DNA from 3 places in the Rosenbergiella sp. YN46 genome. Region 2 is predicted to be linked to each of the others. Evidence: predicted binding sites of a transcription regulator. Region 2 holds the regulator's gene; each other region holds the start of a gene.

Region 1 (5,616 bases), on a different contig from region 2:
TCTTCTCGGCCTTTTCATCCGGCGTCTTTCACTCAACGTAAAATCGGCCTGGATGTCATTGAAAAACAGGCGGGATTCCCCCGCCTGAAGATGCATTACTGCTTAGCTCGCTCTTCGAGCATGGCTACTGCTGGCAGTACCTTGCCTTCCACGAACTCCAGGAACGCGCCGCCGCCAGTAGAGATATAGGAGATCTTATCGGCAATGCCGAACAGATCGATGGCGGCCAGAGTATCGCCGCCGCCAGCGATGGAGAAACCTTCACTGTCGGCGATAGCGTTGGCAACGATCTCGGTGCCTTTGCGGAAGTTCGGGAATTCGAATACGCCAACCGGGCCATTCCACAGAATGGTTTTAGCGTTTTTCAGGATTTCTGCCAGTTTCTCAGCGGAAACGTCGCCGATATCCAGGATCTGCTCGTCTTCTTTAACGTCGGTAACGGGCTTCAGAGTGGCGCTCGCAGATTCAGAAAACTCGGTCGCTACGCGCACGTCGGTCGGAACCGGGATGTCGCAGGTGCTCAGCAGACGTTTGGCTTCATCCACCAGATCCGCTTCGTACAGGGATTTACCCACATTGTGGCCCTGCGCGGCAACGAAGGTGTTAGCGATACCGCCGCCAACGATCAGCTGATCAGCGATTTTAGACAGCGAGTCCAGAACGGTCAGTTTGGTGGAAACTTTAGAACCGCCAACGATAGCGACCATTGGGCGGGCCGGCTCTTTCAGCGCTTTACCCAGCGCGTCCAGTTCAGCGGCCAGCAGCGGGCCAGCGCAGGCAACATCGGCAAACTTGCCAACACCATGGGTGGAAGCCTGAGCGCGGTGCGCGGTGCCAAAAGCGTCCATCACGAACACGTCGCACAGCGCGGCGTATTTCTTAGACAGGGTTTCGTCGTCTTTCTTTTCGCCCTTGTTGAAGCGGACGTTTTCCAGAACCACCAGCTCGCCTGCGTCGACTTCAACGCCGTCCAGGTAGTCTTTTGCCAGACGAACCGGGTTAGAGAGCTTGTCTTTCAGGTAGTTAACTACCGGCAGCAGAGAGAATTCTTCGTTGTACTCGCCTTCGGTCGGGCGGCCCAGGTGGGAAGTGACCATCACTTTTGCGCCCTGCTTCAGGGCCAGTTCGATGGTAGGTAGGGAAGCGCGGATACGGGCATCGCTTGTCACTTTACCATCTTTAACCGGCACGTTCAGATCCGCACGGATTAGCACGCGTTTACCAGCCAGATCCAGATCGGTCATCTTAATTACAGACATGGTGAATCCTCTCGTTGATTCTTAAAGTTTTGCAGGCGCAAACCGCGCCTTACCTGAAACCAGTGGCGGCCATCGCTAACGTCGTGTCCAGCATTCGGTTAGCGAAGCCCCATTCGTTGTCGCACCAGACCAGGGTTTTGACCAGGTGCCCACCGCTGACCCGCGTCTGAGTGCCATCGACGATGGCGCTATGCGGATCGTGGTTAAAATCTGTCGAGACCAACGGTAATTCCGTATAGTCAACTATACCATGAAATACCCCCTGTGCCGCTTTTTGCAGCAGCAGGTTAACCTGCTCAACCGTGACCGCCTGGCGCAGCGTAACGCTCAAATCAATGGCGGTAACGTTGATGGTCGGTACCCTGACCGCGATCGCTTCGAAGCGGTCGCAGAACTGCGGAAAGATGCGGGTTATGCCCGCCGCCAGCCGGGTATCAACCGGAATGATCGACTGGCTCGCCGCCCGGGTACGCCGCAGATCCGGGTGATAAGCGTCAATGACCTGCTGGTCATGCATTGCGGAGTGAATCGTGGTCACCGTGCCGGACTCGATTCCCCAGGCATCTTCCAGTAGCTTAATCACCGGGATAATGCAGTTGGTGGTGCAGGAGGCATTGGACACCATACGATCTTCCGCCCTGAGCGCCTGATGATTCACCCCGTAAACCACGGTAGCGTCCAGATCGTTGCCCCCGGGATGGGAGAACAGCACCTTCTTCGCACCCGCCGCAAGATGCCGCTCGGCGTCCGCCCTGCTGCCGTACACGCCGGTACAGTCCAGCACCACATCGATGCCCAGCTCACGCCAGGGCAGTTGTGCAGGATCGCTCAGGTGCAGCAGGCGCACCACGTCATCGCCTATCCACAATTGGTCACGCTCCTGACGCACATCCCATCCGAAACGCCCATGGCTGGTGTCATACTTAAGCAGATGCGCCATCCCGGCGGAGTCCGCCAGTTCGTTAATCGCCACAACGGCAATTTCCGCGCGGCGCCCGGATTCATAGAGGGCGCGAACCACATTGCGTCCGATGCGGCCAAAGCCATTAATCGCGATGCGTACGGTCATATCTCTCCTGCCAGATTCCCACCAAAACGGCTGACAGAGTAATCCAGCGTGGTGTCTTAAGGAATCTTTGCATGCTTAAAAGGTGACTGTTTGGTCGTTTGTCGAGCATTTTTTCTACTGAAACGAAACAACTGAAACGCTTCAGCCAGAATAAGCGAAACGGCGGTGAAAAGGAACGCTCTGCGTGCGCTACCGGGAAAATAACTTGATGTACGTCACAAAATGCAGGGTAAAAAGCCCATCGAAGGGAATTGTGGCGACACGTGGTCGTTTCGGTCACGTGAAAGCAAGCAACGGTCAATGGCCGTCAGAAGCAGCGTCTGACGCACTCCTCCAGGCGAGTTTCTCATCATTATTCGCCTTCGGAAAAGAATAGGGTAACATCAGAAAACCAAAGCTTATTTATATTTTGTTTTTACCATCTCACCATTTTTCTGCATATAATATATCCCATCATAGACACCAAATGATATTTCACCTTTATCTCCCCATACAGTGAAAAATTTTTCTTTATCAATGCAGTTTATATTTGTCTTCATATCGTTAAAGCACAGTCGGTCATATTTATCATCTTCTTTATAACCATCACCAAAATCCCAGAAAACAACGGTAAAATGTCCGGAGGACGACGGCCTGGGGATTTTATATTTATCCTTTAACCTGTCTTTATTATTCAGCCACCAGTTTATTTTTCCTTTATCGGTAAAAGGGAAGCTTTTTACTAATACATAGCTGTGATTATCATTCTCATGAACTGCAACAATGTCCACTGGACGCAGCGATAGCCAGAAACCGTATCCCGCCAGAATACCGCCAGCCAGCAGAAGTACCAGACCTGCTTTTTTACTTTTTATTTTCATTACGCTCTCCGGTTATTTCTATTGTTGCTTCCATATTGGTCATAAAAGGCTTAAAGCCAAAGCGGCAGTATCTCTGGAGCACAAACCAGATACGAAACAAACGGAACTGATTAAATTTCACCTTTAAGATATCACTGCTGTCCAGACCAAAATGGTCCTGTACCTTATAGTGAACAATCGCCCGGTAGCAGTCGTCCTGAATCTGTAAAGACTTAACCGTAATATGGGTTGCCCAGATATCGTGAACGCTAATCCCCATTCCGTTAAAATTATCCTGAAATCGATCGAATTTAGGTAGTTTACCCTCAAGTATAGCGTTGCGTAACTCTTCTTTTGCTTTTTCCGGGTAATTGTTACTTCGCCAGTCTATAAATTTACCGAACGCCCTGCTTAACAAAGCCCGCGTACTGTTTTCGGTATTATCTCTGACGATATGTTCCAGCAACGCTCTGTCCAGTAGCATATGCCTGAAGGGGGCGCCATTGCCTTTCTGCATATGGGTAATCATTTTCTCTGCCAGCGATTTATATGGGCCATAAAGGGCAAAAGTGCGGGAGAGGTGGCGAAACTCGTCAAACAGAATAGCGGCACACGCCTGACGGGTGAGCTTTGCGCCCTCGCCCCGGGCGCCATAAAACCGGGATTGCGGCTGGTTGAATGGGGTGATTTTCGCCAGCGTGTAAGGGTTTATCCGGGCGGAGACATCCAGCAGATGAAATTGCGCTTTTAGCTGTTCCTCCGACAAGTCTCCACAGCGCATATCGCAGGCGCCGTAGTCGTCCATTCTTTTCTGAGTTTCGAAGATTGTGCGGGGAAACCGGAGTGCCGACATAAAGGTACGCTCCTCGTATCATCCATGATGCCTGCATCATAAGGCACACCATATAATGAGTAAACGCAGGGGCATTTTTCCGGCATAGATTCAGATTTCAGTCCAGACGTCGGCGTAGACCATCGCCAGACATGCAAGCCAGAGGTATCGCGCGGCGACATATAACAATGCCAGCCACTTTCAGGTGGCTGGCATTCATCTTTTTCACAATGGCGGGTACGGCAATTACAGCAGCGCTTTCGCTTTGTTAACCACGTTGTCCACGGTAAAGCCGAACTCTTCGAACAGCTTCTCGGCCGGGGCTGATTCACCAAAGGTGGTCATTCCCACGATATCGCCGTTCAGGCCCACATATTTGAACCAGTAATCGGCAATGCCGGCTTCGATAGCCACGCGGGCGCTGACGGCTTTCGGCAGTACCGATTCGCGATAGGCGGCATCCTGCTTGTCGAAGGCGTCGGTGGAGGGCATGGAAACCACGCGCGCTTTCACCCCTTCCGCCGTCAGGCGATCCCAGGCGGCAACGGCCAGTTCGACTTCAGAACCGGTGGCGATCAGAATCAGCTGCGGCTGCCCTTCACAATCTTTCAGCACGTAACCGCCGCGCGCGACATCTGCCAGCTGCTGAGCGCTGCGCTCTTGCTGCGCCAGGTTCTGACGAGAGAGGATCAACGCGGTCGGGCCATCGTGACGCTCAACGCCATATTTCCAGGCGATGGCGGATTCCACCTGGTCACAGGGGCGCCAGGTGCTCATGTTCGGGGTCAGGCGCAGGGAAGAAAGCTGCTCAACCGGCTGGTGAGTCGGGCCGTCTTCGCCCAGACCGATAGAGTCATGGGTGTACACCATCACGTGGCGCTGCTTCATCAGCGCCGCCATACGCACCGCGTTACGGGCATATTCAACGAACATCAGGAAGGTAGAGGTGTACGGCAGGAAGCCGCCGTGCAGCGCGATGCCGTTAGCGATAGCGGTCATACCGAATTCACGCACGCCATAGTGGATGTAGTTGCCCGCCGGATCTTCATTCAGCGCTTTAGAGCCGGACCACAGCGTCAGGTTAGACGGCGCCAGGTCGGCGGAGCCGCCCAGGAATTCAGGCAGCCACGGGCCAAAGGCTTCGATCGCGTTCTGGGAAGCCTTACGGCTGGCGATTTTCGCCGGTTCCGCCTGCAGTTTTTCAACGAAGGACTGCGCTTTTTCCGCGAAGTCAGCCGGCATTTCCCCCTTCATACGACGGGTAAACTCTGCGGCTTCCTGCGGGAAGGCTTTGGCGTAAGCGGCGAATTTCTCATTCCAGGCATTCTCTTTCGCCTGGCCTGCTTCTTTAGCGTCCCACTGGGCGTAGATATCCTGAGGGATCACAAAAGGCTCGTATTTCCAGCCCAACGCCTCGCGGGTAGCGGCAACTTCAGCATCACCCAGCGGCGCGCCATGGGAGTCATGGGTACCGGCCTTGTTCGGCGAACCGAAACCAATCACGGTTTTGCACATCAGCAGAGACGGCTTATCGGTCACGCTGCGCGCTTCTTCAATAGCGGCTTTGATCGCGTCGGCATTATGGCCGTCAACGCCGCGTACCACGTGCCAGCCGTA
Region 2 (5,616 bases):
GCAAGCAACTGCAACCGGGCGATTATGGTGGCGCACAATGCCACTTTCGACCACGGTTTTATGATGGCAGCGGCGGAGCGCGCCGGTCTGAAACGCAATCCGTTTCATCCGTTTGTCACCTTCGATACCGCCGCCATGAGCGGACTGGCGCTGGGCCAGACCGTGCTGGCAAAAGCCTGCATCGCCGCCGGGATCGACTTCGACGGCGAACAGGCGCACTCTGCGCTCTACGACACCGAACGCACGGCGCAACTGTTCTGTGAAATCGTCAACCGCTGGAAGCGGCTGGGCGGCTGGCCGCTGCCTCAGGTCGAAAGCGACGAGGTATAAGTCACAGCCACAAAAAAGGCGGTTCATCATGAACCGCCTTTTTATCAGTCAAAGAGCGACTTATTCCGCGTCGGACTCTTCCGACTTATGCTTTGCGGCGGTTTCTTTGATAAGCGTTTGCAGCTCGCCGGCCTGATACATCTGGATGATGATATCGCAACCGCCAACCAGTTCGCCTTCCACCCACAGTTGCGGAAAGGTCGGCCAGTTAGCATATTTCGGCAGCTCGGCGCGAATATCCGGATTCTGCAAAATATCCACGTAGGCGAAGCGCTCGCCGCAGGCGGCCAGCGCCTGAACAGCCTGAGCAGAGAAGCCACAGCTGGGCAACTTCGGCGACCCCTTCATGTACAGCAGGATGGGGTTCTCGTTAATCTGGCGCTCAATTTTTTCGATAGTGGTGCTCATTGTCATGCTTCCTCAAGCTTTTTACGGCGTTAGCCTTACATTGTAGCCACTCACGGCCAGTGGTAAAACACCCGCTTTCACAGGGTTATCGCCATGACGGCCACGCGTGGGAAAAGCTGCATACAGAATAACACTTTACTCGCGGGCGCGTGAACATTCCCCAGCCAGGATCGGCACGGTTTTATTCGGTTGATGGTGAAAAAAACGAATAGCCTCCCCCACCGTCACGTCTGGAAACAAAAAACCCGCTTCCCGCATGCGGTTTCAGTAGATTAAAATCCCCTGACGCTCAGAGACGACGCCGCCCGGCGCCGCACTAACCATCGTTCAGGAAGATAACGAGTGGCCCGAAAAAGAAAATTTGCGCTTACCGTTTGCGCGCTGTTCCTGGGCAGCGCCCTGGTGGCTCCTGCCCAGGCTGCGGGACACAGCCACCAGACGACACAGCACAAGGCTCGCCCCCATAAGTCAGGTACCCGTCATAAGCCGGCGCTGCGCACCAGCAAACGCCACGCCAGCGCCCGCAGTAATAAACACACCGCTCAGCGAAAAAACCGCGCTCACGCCACAGACGCCTCAATAGCCAGCGCTCACAGAGCCAGAATCGAAAAGGCCCGCAAACTGGCAATGAGTAAATTAATGAATCAGTTGGGAAAACCCTATCACTGGGGAGGAAGTTCGCCGCGTACCGGTTTTGATTGCAGCGGTCTGGTCTGGTATGCCTATAAAGATCTGGTCAATATCCGCATCCCCCGCACCGCCAACGAAATGTATCACCTGCGCGACGCAGCACCGGTGAATCGCGGCGAGCTACAGCGCGGCGATCTGGTTTTCTTCCGCATTCGCGGCCGCGGCGCCGCCGATCACGTAGGGGTCTATGTGGGAAATGGCAAGTTTATCCAGTCGCCGCGCACCGGGCGCGATATCCAGATAACCTCTCTGAGTGACGACTACTGGCAGCGCCACTACATTGGCGCCCGCCGGGTTATGACCCCGAACACTCTGCGCTAACGCGTGGATTCGCCCCCTGGGTTCAAGGGGGCGTCGTTTTCATTACTCGGCATCCACGGCCAGCGTCCGCTCCGACGTCTTACGCGACGAAAACAGCACCAGTAGTAGTCCCAGTGCGGCGATAATGCCGCCCATCACCGGAACAAAGCCGTATCCCAGCCCACCGGAGATTACCGCACCGCCCGCCGCCGCGCCCAGCGCGTTACCGAGGTTAAAAGCACCAATATTGACCGACGAAGAGAGCCCCGGCGCTTCATGGGCTACGCGCATCACCCGCATCTGCAGCGGCGGAACCACGGCAAAGGTTGCCGCGCCCCAAACTACCATGGCGATAGCGGCGCCGACCTCGCTGCGCGCAAGCCAGGGTATCGCCACCATAATCACGGTCAACAGCAGCAGAAAACCTTTCAGAGTACCGTTAACCGAACGGTCAGCGCAGCGGCCGCCCAGATAGTTACCCAGCGAAAATCCCAGCCCCACCAGCACCAACATCCCGGTAGTGAAACCCGGTGATGCGTGAGTCACGCGCTGAAGTACCGGTGCGATATAGGTATAAAGGGTAAACATCGCCCCTGCGCCCAGAACCGTGGTCAGCAGCGCCATTAATACCTGAGGACGCATCAGTACTCCCAGCTCGCGCTTCACGTCCGGACGAGCCCCAGCGCCGCCCGCAGGCAGTGACAGCCACAGGCTCAGCATCGCGATCGCGCCCAGACCGGCGGTGGCAAGGAAGGACATACGCCAGCCGATGGCGCTGCCCAGCCAGGTCGCAGCTGGCACGCCGCCGATGTTAGCGATAGTCAGTCCCATAAACATAGTGGCTACCGCGCTGGCCTGCTTCTCTTTGGGTACCAGGCTCGCCGCCACTACCGATCCCAGTCCAAAGAAAGCGCCGTGGTTAAGGCTGGTGATAATGCGGGAAAGCAGAAGCATGCCATAATTCGGCGCCAGCGCTGACAGCAGGTTGCCGACAATAAAGATTCCCATCAGAAACAGCAGCGCACTGCGTCTGGCACGATGCGATAGCAGTAGCGTCATCAGCGGCGCGCCAACCATTACGCCAATTGCGTAAGCGCTAATCAGCATACCGGCCACGGGAATGGAAACCCCTACGCCATCGGCGATCACCGGTAATAAGCCCATAGGGGAAAATTCTGTTGTTCCTATACCAAATGCCCCGATGGCCAGCGCCAGTAAGGGGAAATTGACTTTCATTGTTATTTCTCCGGTAAATTCGGGAGACAGCTTCCGCAAGGGCGGAACTCACTGCTTCCGGATATCGTCAGGCGGAGAATAATGACAGTCTGAAGGGAAAAGTTAAAGTCGTGTTAAAAGCAAAAGGCTGTTGCGCAAATGGCAATAATAGAAAGGCCCGGATACGCAACAGGGCGCATCCGGGCCGGAGATTAATGCAGTACGGCGGTCAGGGCGCCGCCAACAATCACGCCAAGGGCGATAATGGTGGTGATCAGCGAGTATTTCAGATCGGTACTCATGCGTTTCTCCTGCTCCTTTTCCATATTTAGTGTAAGGACTGATTCATTTTCCCACAAACGGCTCTGAAAATCCTGCATCAAGTGGCTTTATATGCAGATTTCCTCTTCCACTTTTGGCGAAGATAGGACAAAATCCCCGGCTAACTTGTTTATGCGCCGTCCGGTTATGCCCTCCTCCCGTTTAATGTCGCCTCCCCGACATACCCGCAGCCCGAAAAGTTGCGCCCCGGGATAAGTCCAGGCAAACGATTAACCGGCCGGTATTCAGGAACCCAGGAAATGGCCGGGAGTGACGACTGATGGCAACAATTAAAGATGTGGCAAAGCGGGCAAACGTCTCCACCACGACGGTGTCACATGTCATTAATAAAACCCGCTTTGTCGCGGAAGAGACCCGTAATGCGGTATGGGCCGCCATCAAAGAGCTACATTACTCACCCAGCGCCGTAGCCCGCAGCCTGAAAGTGAATAACACCAGGACCATCGGGCTGTTGGCCACCAGCAGTGAAGCCCCCTACTTTGCGGAAATTATCGAGGCCATAGAGAAAAACTGTTTTGATACGGGCTACACCCTGGTACTGGGCAACGCCTGGAACAACCAGGAAAAGCAACGCGCCTACCTGTCGATGATGGCCCAGAAGCGCGTTGACGGCCTGCTGGTGATGTGTTCGGAATATCCGGAGCCGCTGCTGGAGATGCTCGAAGAGTACCGCCACATTCCGATGGTGGTGATGGACTGGGGCGAAGCGAAAGCCGATTTCACCGACTCGGTGATCGACAATGCCTTCGAAGGGGGTTACATGGCGGGACGCTATCTGATTGAACGCGGCCATCGCGATATCGGCGCGATCCCCGGCTCGCCGCACCGCAATACTGGCGCTGGCCGTCTGGCAGGCTTTAAAAAGGCGCTGGAAGAAGCGCGCATCAGACTGAACGAAAAATGGGTGGTTCAGGGCGACTTCGAGCCGGAATCCGGCTACCGCGCCATGCAGCAGATTCTGTCCGCGCCGCAGCGCCCCACGGCGGTATTCTGCGGCGGCGATGTAATGGCGATGGGCGCCCTGTGCGCCGCCGACGAAATGGGCCTGCGGGTTCCTCAGGATATTTCGATTATCGGTTATGACAATGTGCGCAACTCCCGTTACTTCACACCAGCGCTGACCACCATCCACCAGCCCAAGGATTCTCTGGGAGAAACGGCTTTTAATATGCTTATCGACCGTATCGTCAATAAGCGCGAGCAGTCCCGCACTCTGGAAGTTCACCCACGCCTGATTGAACGCCGCTCGGTGGCCGATGGCCCGTTCCGCGACTATCGGCGCTAACGCCAGGGAGCCCGCTCAGTCGGGCTCCTTCAGCCATTCCGCATTCAGCGTTTCGCTATCCCCCAGATAATCCAGCAGCCAGACCAGCACCGGCGACGCTTCATTCTGACGCCAGCTCAGACAGCAGGCGGCATCCGGAAAACGGTTTTCCAGGGTCAGCGCCGTCCAGCGACCACTTTTTATCCGAGGTTGCGCAATATGGGCCGGCACCATACCGACACACAACCCGGCATCCAGACACTCTTTTGCACTCTCCCAGTCCGGTACCACCATGCGGCGCTGGTTATCCAGTAGCCAGGTGGTACGCTTAGGCAGCGAACGCGAAGTATCCTCCAGCACCAGCGAAGGCCAGCGCCGCAGCCGTTCGTCATCCAGCGGTCCCCTCTCTTCTGCCAGCGGATGACTGGCCGCCACCACGCAATGCCAGCGCAGCATCCCCATATCCCGAAACGCGTAACGCCCCCCAACAGGCACCGCCCGGGTAGCGCCGATCGCCAGCTCCACGCGCCCGTCTTCCAGCGCATCCCACACGCCGTTAAACACTTCACGGGAAACCAGCAGCTCCACATCGGGAAAATGGCGATAGAAATCCAGCACCAGCTGGCGGATACGCGCCGGTTTGACGATGTTATCCACGGCGATGGAAAACTGACCGCGCCAGCCGTTGGCTATCTGCTGACAGCGCTGGCGAGTGGCGAGCATTTTTTTGATAACTTCTCGCCCCTCGCGCAGAAAAAAGGCCCCGGCCTCCGTCAGTTCAACATCGCGGTGGCGGCGCACGAACAGCGGTACCGCCAGCCATGTCTCTAACTGACGCACGGTATAGCTGACCGCCGAAGGCACCCGATGCAGCTCCTGAGCCGCCGAACTAAAGCTGCCGTTACGAGCAACGGCATCTACCACTTCCAGTGAGTATTCTGACCACATATCTGCCTGCAAAAAATTTGAATGCAACAGGCAAATATTAGCGTTTCACAAGCGATAGCGCACTCCTTACACTGCACCCATTGTTTGTGTATCACCAGAAAAAGCGTTAGAGAAAAATC
Region 3 (5,616 bases), on a different contig from region 2:
ACAGATGCTGATTGCCGGGAATCAGACGTTCCAGCTGAAGCGCTCTTTCGGTCAGCATATGGTTGAATTCAGGGAGCCGGGTCGCGAATTCATTGAGCGAGCTGGCCAGCACGCCCAGCACCAGCGACATCAGAATCAGCATGGTGATGACCACCACGGTGACCGCCAGACCGCGCCGCAGCCCGCGGCGCATAAACCACACCACCAGCGGGTTGAGCACGATGGCAAAAAATACCGCCAGCAGCAGCGGCACAATAATATCCGACGCCGCGCGGATACCGGCCACAATTATCACCAGCGCCGCCAGTTTCTGCAGCATGTGCAGCCCGGCTTTCTCAGGGTCATAGCCTGACATCATCAATCCTTTTTATGAGTGGTAGCAGGTGGGGCGCCAGAAAGTGTAGCGATATCTGGCGTATTTACGACGGATGATATCTGAAAAACATGGCGCCGCCTTATGCTGTTTTACGGTGGTTGGGGCCGGAGGGGAGCACCTGCGTACTGACGGTTGTTTAGCCGTGGGGTTGTCGGCACCCAACTGCGGTTTCCCTACGGCATTAATCGGCAGGGCGGTATGAACGTGGTGATGATCGGTTTCGACGTGGAGTGTCTGGGGCTGCTGTTGGTAAGGGCTGGCTGATGGGGAAGGCGAGACCGTTGCTGGCCTGACGCCTGAAATCCAGGCCTGCCCGAATGGGCGAGCAGGCCGCGTCATCATAGCTGATTACTGAATTTTGAGAGTCTTAACGATGTCGCTCGCCTCGCTCTGGGCTTTTTGCTGATCGTCGGCAGGCAGGGTGATTTGCATGGTCAGCAGTTTATTATCGACCTTGCCCAGCAGCACCGTAGACCAGGCGCTCTGGCCGCGGGCGGAGACGATGCTGTCCAGTTGCTGAAGGGTCTGGCCGTTTACTTCCAGCGCTTTGTTGGAAACAACCTGGAGCTGAGGATCGCGATTACGCTGCTGCTCTTCCAGACGCTTCGCCAGAACCTCCAGCGACTCGTTGGTGGTGTCGCCTACAATGACGATCACGGCTTTCTGACCGGTTGGATCGGAATAGACGTGCATATTGTTGCTCTGGGTGCCGACCTTGCCGCTCTGGTCGGACATATCCGCCGGCAGCGAGAAGGTCAGTTTGCCGTCCAGCAGGGAAACCGTCTGGCCGCTTTCGCTGCTCTGGGCCGCATCGCCGCCCTGGGCAGGGGCTTGGCTGTCACTGTTATCGCAGGCCGCTAACCCAAACACCAGCAGGCCAATACCGACATATTTTACCAGGTTGCGCATTGATTCTTCCTTACAGGTTATTTAGCACTAAGGCGGTGCCTCTCCCTGCATCTTAACACAAGATGCGAACTGTCAGAGCGGCTGTGGCGCTGAAGGGGTGTGCCCCTTTGCCCACCGTTTCAGCAACATATTCAACAACACGCCGTAGGCCGGCAGGAAGAAGATAATACTGATAAGCACCTTAAAGCCGTAATCGACCGTTGCGATCTCCACCCAGTGCTGCGCCATAAAGGGGTCGGGGCTGCGCCAGAAAGCAATAAAGAAGAAGGCCAGGGTATCACTGAAGTTGCCGAAAAAGGTCGAGGCGGTGGGAGCCAGCCACCAGCGGCGATTCTGGCGCAGTCGGTTAAAGACGTGTACGTCCAGAATCTGCCCCAGCACATAGGCCATAAAGCTGGCGCAGGCGATACGCAACACAAAGATGTTCGGCACGCCGAGCGCCGCCAGTCCCTGCCAGCTTCCCATATAGAACAGCGATGAGATAAGCCACGAAAGGAACAGCGCCGGGATCATCACTGCGAAGATAATACGTCGCGCCAGCGGCGCGCCGAAGATTCGCACCGTCAGATCGGTGGCGAGAAAGATAAACGGAAAGCTGAACGCGCCCCAGGTGGTGTGGAACCCCAGAATATTGACCGGGAGCTGTACCAGATAGTTACTGGAGATAATCACCAGCAGGTGAAACAGCGAAAGTCCAGTTAGCGCCCGACGATGCCGACGCAGCGTAAATGCCATCATGTCAACGACCTTTTTGATAAATGGGGTGAGGGAACCCAGTTGCGGCAGGACAGTAAGGCCCGCCGCGCTGAAAACGCCGGATCATACTGCTTTAGCACGCTATTGCAATGGCTGATTTTCACGCAATCGTTCACCTTGCTTGCACGATGAATTACCTGGCGTACACTAATGCGATTTTCAGATGCTGATGAGAAGAGTATGTCCGATCCTTTCGATTGCGCGGACCATACCCTGGACGCCCAGGGGCTGCGCTGCCCGGAGCCGGTGATGATGGTGCGTAAAACGGTACGTACCATGCAGACCGGCGAAACGCTGTTGATTATTGCCGACGATCCGGCAACTACCCGGGATATCCCCGGTTTTTGCCGCTTTATGGAGCATGAGCTGCTGGCACAGCAGACGGAAAATCTGCCATACCGCTACCTGCTGCGTAAAAGCCACTGAGTTCACGGACAGCCAGGCCGCTGTCCTGAATTTTGGGGCATCCACTTTTTAAACCCCTGTTTTAAAAATTGGCGCTTTTGTGAAGCGCTTCACTCCCGTTTTGTTTGCTCTGGTCTAGTTTTAAACGGCAATGTAACAAAATTTTAACTAATATATCCTGCCGGAGCTGACACGATGAACAACAAAAGCATACTGCCGGCGCTAGCCGGTCTCTGTCTGAGCACCGCGTCACTGCTGTTTGCGCCCACCGCCGCGGCGCAAGTGATTAAAGCGGCGGATGTCCATCCCGAAGGTTATCCCAACGTGGTCGCCGTTCAGCATATGGGAGAAAAGCTGAAAAAGGAGACCAACGGTGATTTGGAAATTCAAACCTTTCCCAATGGCGTACTGGGTGATGAAAAGCAACTCATCGAACAGGCCCAGATGGGCGCGATTGATATGATTCGCGTCTCTATGGCGCCAGTTTCCGCCATTCTGCCCGCAACGGAAGTCTTTACGCTGCCCTATGTATTCCGCGATGAAGATCATATGCATAAGGTGATCGACGGCCCGGTGGGTAAAAAGCTGGGGGCCATGCTGACCCGGGATCCCAACTCGAAGCTGGTATTTCTGGGCTGGATGGATCCCGGTACCCGTAATCTGATAACCAAAAAGCCGGTGCTTAAAGCAGAGGATCTTAAAGGTATGAAGATTCGGGTGCAGGGCAGCCCGGTGGCTATCGATTCTCTGAAGGCGATGGGCGCCAATGCGGTGGCAATGGGGGTCAGTGAGGTGTACAGCGGCCTGCAGACCGGGGTTATCGACGGGGCGGAAAACAATCCTCCTACCTATGTGGCCCATAACTATATGCCGGTGGCGAAGCACTACACCCTGAGTGAACATATGATAGTACCGGAAATGTTGCTCTATTCCCGGGTAAAATGGGACAAACTTAGCGCCGATCAGCAGCAAAAAATCATGAAGCTGGCGCGAGAAGCGCAGTTTGAACAGCGCAAGCTGTGGCAGGCCTATAACCAGCAGGCGCTGGAAAAAATGAGGGCCGGCGGCGTGCAGTTCCACAAGATCGACAAAACCCCGTTTATACAGGCGACGGCGCCGGTACGCGAAAAATACGGCAAGGCGTATCCGGAGTTGATGAAGGCGATCGCCGACGTTCACTAATCTATGGCCGGGCACTGGCCCGGCCCCTTCAGGGAGGCGCTATGGCCCGTCTCTATATCACGTGGATGGATCGCCTGTATCTGGCCGCAATGGTGGTTTCCGGCATCGCATTGCTGGTGATGACGGTGGTGATTCCGGTGGGGATTTTCTTTCGCTACGTTCTGAACCGCGGTATTTCGTGGCCGGAACCAGTGGCTATCCTCTGCATGGTGACTTTTACCTTTATTGGCGCTGCGGTTAGCTATCGCGCCGGCGGGCATATTGCCGTCAAAATGCTGACCGACAGAGTACCGGAAGGCTGCCAGCGTCTGCTGGCGCGCCTGGTGGATCTGCTGATGCTGGTGATTTCGGCGCTGATGCTGTGGTACAGCTTTTTTCTGTGCCAGGGGCTGTGGTTCCAGCCAGTAGCGGAATTCCCGCTGCTGACAGCCGGGCAGACCTATCTGCCGCTGCCGGTCGGCTCGGCTATCCTGATTCTGTTCGTTATCGAGCGGCTCCTGTTTGGCTCTCAGGCTCAGCGGCCGCTGGTCATGCTTGGCAACCCGGAATAGGCGGAGGTAACGGATGGACGCACTGGTATTATTGCTGACCCTGGCGGTGCTACTGGCCGTGGGGATGCCCGTCGCTTTTGCGGTGGGGTTGAGCGCGGTGGTGGGAGCGTTGTGGATAGGCCTGCCATTGGAGGCGCTGATGATTCAGATAACCAGCGGGGTGAATAAATTTACCCTGCTGGCGATTCCCTTTTTCATTCTGGCGGGCGCCATTATGGCGGAAGGCGGCATCGCCCGAAGGCTGGTGAACTTCGCCTATTTGTTCGTCGGTTTTATCCGTGGCGGGTTGTCGCTGGTGAATATTATGGCCTCCACCTTTTTCGGCGCCATTTCCGGCTCATCGGTGGCCGATACCGCCTCGGTGGGCAGCGTGATGATTCCGGAAATGGAAAAGAAGGGGTATCCACGGGCCTACGCCGCGGCGGTGACCGCCAGCGGATCGGTACAGGCGATCCTGATTCCGCCCAGCCATAACTCGGTGATCTACTCGCTGGCGGCGGGAGGAACCGTTTCGGTCGCCGCGCTGTTCATCGCCGGCGTGCTGCCCGGGCTGCTGATGGGCGGGTCGCTGATGCTAATGTGTATGCTGTTCGCCCGGCGCCGCGGCTACCCGAAGGGCGAACCCATCACACTGAAAGCGGCGCTGAAGATTAGCGTGGATGCCCTGTGGGGGCTGATGACGGTGGTGATTATCCTCGGCGGCATTCTTTCCGGCATCTTTACCGCCACCGAATCGGCGGCGGTAGCCTGTCTGTGGGCCTTTTTCGTCACCATGTTTATCTATCGCGATTATCGCTGGAATGAGCTGCCGAAGCTGATGTTCCGCACGGTGAAGACGGTAACTATCGTGATGATTCTGATAGGTTTTGCGGCGGGATTTGGTGCGGTAATGACCTGGATGCAGCTCCCGACGCGGATCACCGAATTCTTCACTTCGCTGTCGGATAATAAATACGTCATTCTGATGTATATCAATATCCTGCTACTGCTGATCGGCACCCTGATGGATATGGCGCCGATTATTCTGATTCTGACGCCGGTGCTGCTGCCGGTGACCAATGCGCTGGGCATCGATCCGGTACACTTCGGCATGATTATGATGGTCAATCTGGGGATTGGACTGATTACGCCGCCGGTGGGCTCTGTACTGTTCGTCGCCAGCGCGGTCAGTAAGCAAAATATTGAAGCCGTAGTGCGCAGTATGCTGCCGTTTTACGGCATGCTGCTGGCGGTGCTGGCGCTGATAACCTGGATTCCGGCTATTTCGCTTTGGCTACCGAGACTGTTGGGCATGATGTAGCGGGCGGCCGGGCCGCCCGTATGGGTTACAGATAGAGCGCGCGCACGATCATAAAGTGACCGGCGAAGTAGCAGGCGGCACCCACCGCGTTGGCGGCGCGGAAGCTGCGGCGATAGTGGCTAATCAGCCAGATAATA

The links. The regulator PurR, encoded in region 2, represses purine synthesis genes. The targets are predictions, from matches to a motif close to CANGCAAACGTTTGCNTG.
Region 1: epd (erythrose-4-phosphate dehydrogenase) is a predicted target of PurR. The motif match lies at 2,348-2,365, and genes of this name have one in related genera.
Region 3: tusA (sulfurtransferase TusA) is a predicted target of PurR. The motif match lies at 2,143-2,160, and genes of this name have one in related genera.

The regions. Positions count from the first base shown of each region.
Region 1 is NZ_JAZHEE010000046.1:4,107-9,722, forward strand. It holds gene pgk (phosphoglycerate kinase) at 96-1,259, opposite strand; gene epd (erythrose-4-phosphate dehydrogenase) at 1,309-2,328, opposite strand; gene V3W49_RS20625 (DUF943 family protein) at 2,727-3,188, opposite strand; gene V3W49_RS20630 (YPO3983 family protein) at 3,172-4,020, opposite strand; gene tkt (transketolase) at 4,246-5,616, opposite strand, start outside.
Region 2 is NZ_JAZHEE010000021.1:20,908-26,523, forward strand. It holds gene rnt (ribonuclease T) at 1-330, shown strand, start outside; gene V3W49_RS14810 (Grx4 family monothiol glutaredoxin) at 391-738, opposite strand; gene V3W49_RS14815 (C40 family peptidase) at 1,081-1,749, shown strand; gene V3W49_RS14820 (MFS transporter) at 1,792-2,964, opposite strand; gene cydH (cytochrome bd-I oxidase subunit CydH) at 3,156-3,245, opposite strand; gene purR (HTH-type transcriptional repressor PurR) at 3,545-4,570, shown strand; gene punR (DNA-binding transcriptional activator PunR) at 4,586-5,497, opposite strand.
Region 3 is NZ_JAZHEE010000019.1:2,727-8,342, reverse strand. It holds gene V3W49_RS14045 (AI-2E family transporter) at 1-355, opposite strand, end outside; partial or broken gene V3W49_RS14040 (hypothetical protein) at 509-628, shown strand; gene V3W49_RS14035 (DcrB family lipoprotein) at 725-1,285, opposite strand; gene V3W49_RS14030 (7-cyano-7-deazaguanine/7-aminomethyl-7-deazaguanine transporter) at 1,358-2,023, opposite strand; gene tusA (sulfurtransferase TusA) at 2,222-2,467, shown strand; gene V3W49_RS14020 (TRAP transporter substrate-binding protein) at 2,642-3,628, shown strand; gene V3W49_RS14015 (TRAP transporter small permease) at 3,670-4,179, shown strand; gene V3W49_RS14010 (TRAP transporter large permease) at 4,193-5,479, shown strand; gene V3W49_RS14005 (lysoplasmalogenase) at 5,505-5,616, opposite strand, start outside.